One region of the Cupriavidus sp. FW305-46 genome, then DNA from elsewhere that is predicted to be linked to it. Evidence: predicted binding sites of a transcription regulator. Region 1 holds the regulator's gene; the other holds the start of a gene.

The links. The regulator FNR, encoded in region 1, switches genes on or off when oxygen is low (the NO sensors DNR and NnrR bind a similar motif). The targets are predictions, from matches to a motif close to TTGATNNNNATCAA.
Region 2: the regulator FNR is predicted to act here: its motif matches at 1,604-1,617, upstream of hemN (oxygen-independent coproporphyrinogen III oxidase).

What each region holds. Positions count from the first base shown of each region.
Region 1 covers NZ_JBYSZI010000031.1:34,942-38,345, forward strand. The annotation lists gene ccoG (cytochrome c oxidase accessory protein CcoG) at 1-1,150, shown strand, start outside; gene AC3WON_RS16545 (hypothetical protein) at 1,179-1,388, shown strand; gene AC3WON_RS16550 (hypothetical protein) at 1,385-1,630, shown strand; gene fnr (fumarate/nitrate reduction transcriptional regulator Fnr) at 1,693-2,418, opposite strand; gene AC3WON_RS16560 (sulfite exporter TauE/SafE family protein) at 2,497-3,255, shown strand.
Region 2 covers NZ_JBYSZI010000038.1:54,528-57,931, reverse strand. The annotation lists gene hemN (oxygen-independent coproporphyrinogen III oxidase) at 59-1,543, opposite strand; gene AC3WON_RS19105 (ABC transporter substrate-binding protein) at 1,718-2,854, shown strand; partial or broken gene AC3WON_RS19100 (ATP-binding protein) at 2,840-3,010, opposite strand; gene AC3WON_RS19095 (UvrD-helicase domain-containing protein) at 3,091-3,404, opposite strand, start outside.

The DNA of each region.
Region 1 (3,404 bases):
GGCGCTGTTCCTGTTCACGGCGATCGCGGGGCGGCTGTTCTGCGGCTATGCCTGTCCGCAGACGGTCTACACCGAGATCTTCATGTGGATCGAGCGGCGGGTCGAAGGCGACCGCATCGCCCGCATCCGGCTCGACGGCGATCCGTGGAGCCTGCGCAAGTTCCGTCTCAAGGCGACCAAGCACTTCCTGTGGGTGCTGATTGCGCTCTGGACCGGCTTTACCTTCATCGGCTATTTCGCACCGATCCGCGAACTGGGCGGCGAGGTGCTCAGCCTGTCGCTGGGGCCGTGGCAGTCGTTCTGGATGCTGTTCTACGCGTTCGCCACCTGGGGCAATGCGGGCTTCATGCGCGAGCAGGTGTGCAAGTACATGTGCCCGTATGCGCGCTTCCAGAGCGTGATGGTGGATCGCGATACCTATGTCGTGACCTACGACGTCGGCCGCGGCGAGCCGCGCGGCAGCCGGTCGCGCAAGACCGACCACCACAAGGCGGGGCTTGGCGACTGCGTCAACTGCAGCATCTGCGTGCAGGTGTGCCCGACGGGCATCGATATCCGCGACGGCCTGCAGTACGAGTGCATCGGCTGCGGCGCCTGCATCGACGCCTGCGACCAGGTCATGGACAAGATGGCATATCCGCGCGGCCTGATCCGGTACACCTCGGAAAACGCGATGCGCAAGGGCTTGTCCGCGGCGGCATCGCGCAAGCGCCTGCTGCGCCCGCGCGTCGTTATCTATTCCGTGATCTGGGTGGCACTGCTGGCCGGGTTCATGGCTTCGATCGCGCTGCGCACGCCGCTGAAGGTCGACATCATCCGCGACCGTGGTGCGCTCGGCCGTGAAGTGGAAGGCCGCTGGATCGAGAATGTCTATCGCCTGCAGCTGATCAACACCACCGAAGCGCCGATGCAGATCAGCGTGCGCGCCGACAGCGACGAATTGAAGAACCTGACGGTGGAATACGACAAGCAGGCCGAATCGCTGGCGCCGACGTCCAACCGGTTGCTGCCGATCCGGATCCGCGTGCCGATCGAGGCCGCGGCGCAGGGCACGCACAAGATCAACGTGACAGTGACGAGCGAAGGCACGGAGCGGGGGCATGCCGAAATCCGGCAATCCACCAGTTTCATCGTGCCGCGCGATTTGTGAAGCTAGTCGTCAAGATGAAGGGGGCAAGATGAGTCAGCAAGGCAATCCGTGGTGGAAGGAGCCGTGGCCGTGGCTGTTGATGAGCGGCCCGCTGGTGGCGATGGTGGCGTGCGGCGTGACAATCTGGCTGGCATCCACGCATCCGGACATGCCGGTGCAGGGTGCAACGCGCCATGGCCTGGTGGTCGAGAAGGTCGACGCCGCGCCGCCCAAGGCTGCCGCTGTGAGGCAGCCATGAGGTTGCGCTGGCTGATGTGGGTACTCTGGCCGGCGTTCCTGATGGCTGGGTTTGCGACCGCGACGGTGTTTTCGGTGGTGGATCCCGGTGACCTGAACTTCTTCGGCCAGCCGATCGAAGCGTCCCGCGAATCGGTCTACACCATCGGCTTCCTGATGGCCTGGGTGTTCTGCGCGTTGTCCAGCGGACTGACGCTCTACACCATGCCGACGCGGCTCAGCGATACCGACGAACTGGAGTAAGCGGGCTGCCGTGAGGCCTGCGCTGTCATGGCCGGATGCGGCCATGACAGCGCCTTGGCCGCTTAGCAGGAGCGGCTGTAGAGTTGCTTGATGCCGTCGATGTCCACGAGCTTGACGTGGCGCTGGCGAATCTGGATCAGGCCGGCTTCGGCAAAGCGAGAGAACAGGCGGCTGACGGTTTCGAGCTTCAGGCCCAGGTAGCTGCCGATCTCTTCGCGGCTCATGCGCATCACGAACTCGGACGCCGAATAGCCGCGCGCCGACAGGCGCTCAGAGAGGTTGATCAGGAAGGCGGCAAGGCGTTCCTCGGCGCGCATCGAGCCCAGCGTGACCAGCATCAGTTGGTCATGCGTGATTTCCTTGCCCATCAGGCGCAGGAACTGCTGCTGCAGCGACGGCAGGTCTGCCGACAGCGATTGCAACTCGCTCATGCGGACCACGCAGACTTCGGTGTCCTCCAGCGCGGCGGCATCGGAGGCATGCTGCATCTCGCCCAGCCCGTCGAGACCGACAATTTCGCCGGGCAGGTGGAAGCCGGTAATCTGCGAGCGGCCGTCTTCAGTGGTGACGTGGGTCTTGAGCGTGCCAAAGCGCACGGCATAGACCGCGGTGAGCGGATCGCCCATGCGATACAGGGTTTCACCCTTGTGCACACGGATGCGTTCCTGAACCAGCGTGTCCATCTTGGCAAGGTCTTGCTGCGACATGCCGACCGGAAGGCACAGCTGCCCCATCGCACAGGTGGAGCAGCGGGGTGACATCTCGGTAATGGGAATGGAGGTGAGCAATTGGAACCTGCTAGAAATGGCAGCGAGGGCGCGATAAGGACATTTTACCGTGCGATGTGATGTGGTAGGGAGTGAGAATTGACATTTGGCGTACTGATCAGCGTTTTTCTGCTGGCTTTGCTGGGCGGGGTCCACTGCGCTGCCATGTGCGGCGGCGTGGCGCTGGCCGTGGAGCAACGCCGCGGGGCGGCGGCCACGATCAGTCTTGTGCCCAGCCGTGCCGCCTGGCTGGGCGAGTTGCTGATAATGCACCTGGGCCGGATCTCGACCTATATGCTGCTTGGGGCCGCGCTGGGCGCGGTCGGTGCTTCGGCGTGGAAGCAGGACTATCTGCCGGTGCAGCGCTGGCTGTTCGGCGCAGGCAGCGTCATGCTGCTATGGTCGGGCTGGCGGTTGCTGCGCGGCAACACTTTTACCGTCGACTGGCTGGAGCGGCTGGCGGCGCGTGCCGGCGCAACGGTGGCGCGCCGGCTGGCTGGCGTGGCACGCGGCATGCCGTCGTTTGTGCGCGCACGCGGCGGCCTGGCGCGGCGATATGGCGTGGGCCTGGCGTGGGGACTGGTGCCGTGCGGCATGGTCTATGGGGCGCTCACGCTGGCGCTGCTGGCGGGAAATGCGGCGTCCGGCGCACTCGTGATGGGCGTGTTCGGGCTCGGCACACTGCCTAACCTGCTGGTGCTCTCCGGCCTGTCGGGCTATTTGCGTACGCTGTCGCGACGTCCCGGCGTGCGCCTGGGTGCCGGCCTGGCGGTGATGGCGTTCGGCGGCCTTGGCATTGCGCGAGCGGTGCTGTTGCCACATTCGCTGGCCGAGCATGGATTCTGCCTGGTGTTCTGAGGCGCCGGCGCCGCGCGGGCAACGGATGATGGTTGCAGGCGGGGGCGGGAATGCCATACAATCGCCAACATTGCGGTATCGCGCGGCGTCTTGTGAGCCGCGGTAAGCAGCGGGCGAGCAGCGCCAGGCGGCCTTCATACCAGAAGGCG
Region 2 (3,404 bases), on a different contig from region 1:
ACGAAAAGCCCGCGCATATTGCGCGGGCTTTTTTTCGTCCGTACCGCCTGCGCGGCCGCTACACCACGCGCGAGTACCGCGCCCGCGGCACGAAGCGCACCGGCTGCGCGCCATCGTTGGCGGCAACGGCCTGGGCACCGGTGTCCGCGGGCCGCGCGGCGTCCTCGCGCAGGTAGTGGTCGAACACCATCGCCACGCGCCGCACCAGCAACCGGCCCAGCGGCGTCACGGTGATGCGTTCCGGCGCGCATTGCACCAGCCCGTCAGCGCCCAGTGCAGCAAGGTCGGCCAGTTCCGGCGCAAAGGCCGTGCCGAAGCGGATGCCGTGGCGCGCTTCCAGCGCCGGGATATCGAGCACCCCATTGCACATCAGGTCGCCGATGATCTCGCGCCGCAGGTGGTCGTCGACGCTCATCGCCACGCCGCGCGCCAGCGGCAGGCGGCCGTGGTCGAGCGCGCCGTAGTACTCGTCCAGCGTGCGCGCATTTTGCACGTAGCGCCCCGCGATCGCGCCGATCGCGGAAATGCCGAGCCCGACCTGGTCGTAGCCGGCGTGCGTTGAGTAACCCTGGAAGTTGCGCTGCAGCCGCCCTTCGCGCTGGGCCACGGCGAGGTCGTCGTCGGGCAGCGCGAAATGGTCCATGCCGATATAAACGTAGCCCTCGGCGGTCAGCCGCTCGATGGTGGAGACCAGGATGTCGAGCTTCTCGCCGGCGGGCGGCAAGGCGTTTTCGTCGATGCGGCGTTGCGGCTTGAACACATGCGGCAGGTGCGCGTAGCTATAGACCGAGAGCCGGTCGGGACGCAGCGCCAGCACCTGCTCGATGGTGCGGCCAAAGCGCGCCGCGGTCTGGTGCGGCAGGCCGTAGATCAGGTCCAGGCTGACCGAGCGGAAACCCAGCGTGCGTGCGGCATCCACCACGGCGCGGGTCTCTTCGAACGGCTGGATGCGATGGATGGCCTGCTGGACCTCGGGATCGAAATCCTGCACGCCCAGGCTGACGCGGTTGAAGCCCAGCTCGGCCAGCAGCGCAATGCGGGCGTGGTCGACGCGGCGCGGATCGATCTCGATCGAATGCTCGCCCTCGGCCGCCAGCTCGAAATGCTCATGCAGCAGCGCCATCACGCGGCGCATCTCGCCGGGGTCGAGGAAGGTCGGCGTGCCCCCGCCCCAGTGCGACTGCAGCACCTGGCGGCGCGGCCCGAGCCGGTCTGCCACCAGCGCCATCTCGCGGCCCAGGTAGTTGACGTAGCGGGCGCTGCGGCCATGGTCGCGCGTGATGATCTTGTTGCAGCCGCAGTAGTAGCAGATGTTCTCGCAGAACGGGATATGCAGGTACAGCGACAGCGGCGCCGGCGCGTCGGCGCGGCAGGCGGCGAGTGCGTCGTGGTACAGCGACAGGTCGGGCCCGTTGCGGAAGCGGTCGGCCGTCGGGTACGAGGTATAGCGCGGGCCGTTGCCGTCGATGCGGCCGGCCAGCGCGCGGAAGTCGGACAGTGCGCGGCGGTCGGGCGCAGGGGAAGTCATGGCAGACGGGATCATGGGGGCGCGGGGGTATGGGTGTATGACGGCCCATCGTAGGGCCGCACCGCCGCTGGCGCGTTGACCGCCGTCAAGCGCGGGCATTGGACCTGCGGGCGGCGGGCGTCACATTGGTGTCATGTGTGGCGGATACGCTGCGCGCCACCGCCGGCCCGCGCGTCACCTGCCCCTGCAATGCCAACTCCCGACCAGACATCAACGCATCCGCCGTACCCACCGCTGCGCAGCCACCTAGCAGCACCGGCCCGGCACCGGCGCCGCCTGCTTGCCGCCGCCGGCGCGGCCCTGGCCCTGCCCGCCTGGCCAGCGCTGTCGCAGGCGCAGGCGCGCCGCACGGTCGTGGTCGGCCACCTGCTCGACCGCGGCGGCGCGCAAGCCGACCTTGCGCGCGACTACCTGGCCGGGGCCAAGGTCATGTTCGATGCTGTCAACGCCGGCAACGGCCCGGTGCGCATCGCGCACGTGGTCCGTGACGCCGATCCCGACCCGCGCCGCGCGCTGGCGCAGGCGGTGTCGCTGGCCGATACCGAACGCGCCGAGCTGCTGTTCGGCCCGGGCGACCGGCTGTTGCCGGCGCTGGCGGCATCGGCCGAGCTGGGCCGGCGCGGCGTGCAGATCGTGGCGCCGCTGTCGGGGCTTGCGCTGGCGGCCGACAACGTCTGGTTCACCCGTGCCGACTACCAGGCCGAACTGGACGCGGCGGTACGCCAGCTGCGCAGCTACGGCCTGACCAGCATCGCGCTGGCCCTGGCGCCGGACTTCGCCGCCCCGTCGCTGGCCCGGCTGGAGGCGCAGACCGGGACGCGCGCGGTGCCGCTCGACGCCAATCCCGAGGCCGCCGCCCGGCGCATCGCCGCCACCCGCCCGGGCGCGGTGATCGTGGCGGGCGATACCCTTGCCTACGCCGGGCTGGGCCGCGCGCTGGCGGTGCAGGGCTGGTACGGTTTCCTGGTCGGGCTGTCGTCGGTCAGCGCCACCGCCGCGCGCGAGATCCTGGGCGCTGGCTACAACGGCGGCATGGTGCTGACCCAGGTCGCGCCCGGGCCGCAACAGGCAACGCTGCGGGTGGTGAAGGAACACGTGGCGCGCATGAAGCAATACCTGGATGAGCCGCCGTCGCCGGCCACGCTGGCTGGCTATATCGGCGCGGCATGGCTGGCGCGCGCGCTGGCCGGCCTGCGCGGCAGCGGCGCGGCCGAGATGCGGCGGGCACTGCAGGGGCGCGTGGACGTGGGCGATTTCCCGCTCGACTTCACGCACGGGCAGCGCGGCTCGCAGTACGTCACGCTGGCGGCGTCAGCCGCGCGGTAGGGACAGGCGCGCGCGCAGGCCGCCTTCGGGGCGGTTGCTCAGGGTCAGCTCGCCGCCATAGCGCGCGGCAATGTCGACCGCGATCGACAACCCCATGCCGACCCCGCCGGTGGCGCGGCTGCGCGAGGATTCGACGCGGTCGAACGGCGCGAGCAGCACAGCCGCCATACTAGGCATGCCTGCACCCCGCGTCTTGTCAGCCTGGTAGGCCTTTGTATCGGGACTGTAGCGCCCGTTCAGCCCGGGGCTGTCTTGCCGCCGTTTCCCAGCAGTGCCTTGAGCGCGCCGAGCCGGTCCTTGGGGCTCATCGCCGGGGTTTCATCCACCGGCGCAGGCGCCTCCTCCAGCTTCATCTCGCCGATAAAGCGCGAAGGCTGGCACGAGTAGGTCTCTCGCGCGCGCTTGCGCTTCTTGCACCAGCTGACATGCAGGCTGCGCTGGGCGCGGGTGATGCCGACATACATCAATCGCCGCTCTTCCTCGATCTTCTCGTCGCTCATGTCCTCGTCTTCGCGGCAGTGCGGCAGGATGCCCTCCTCCACGCCGACCA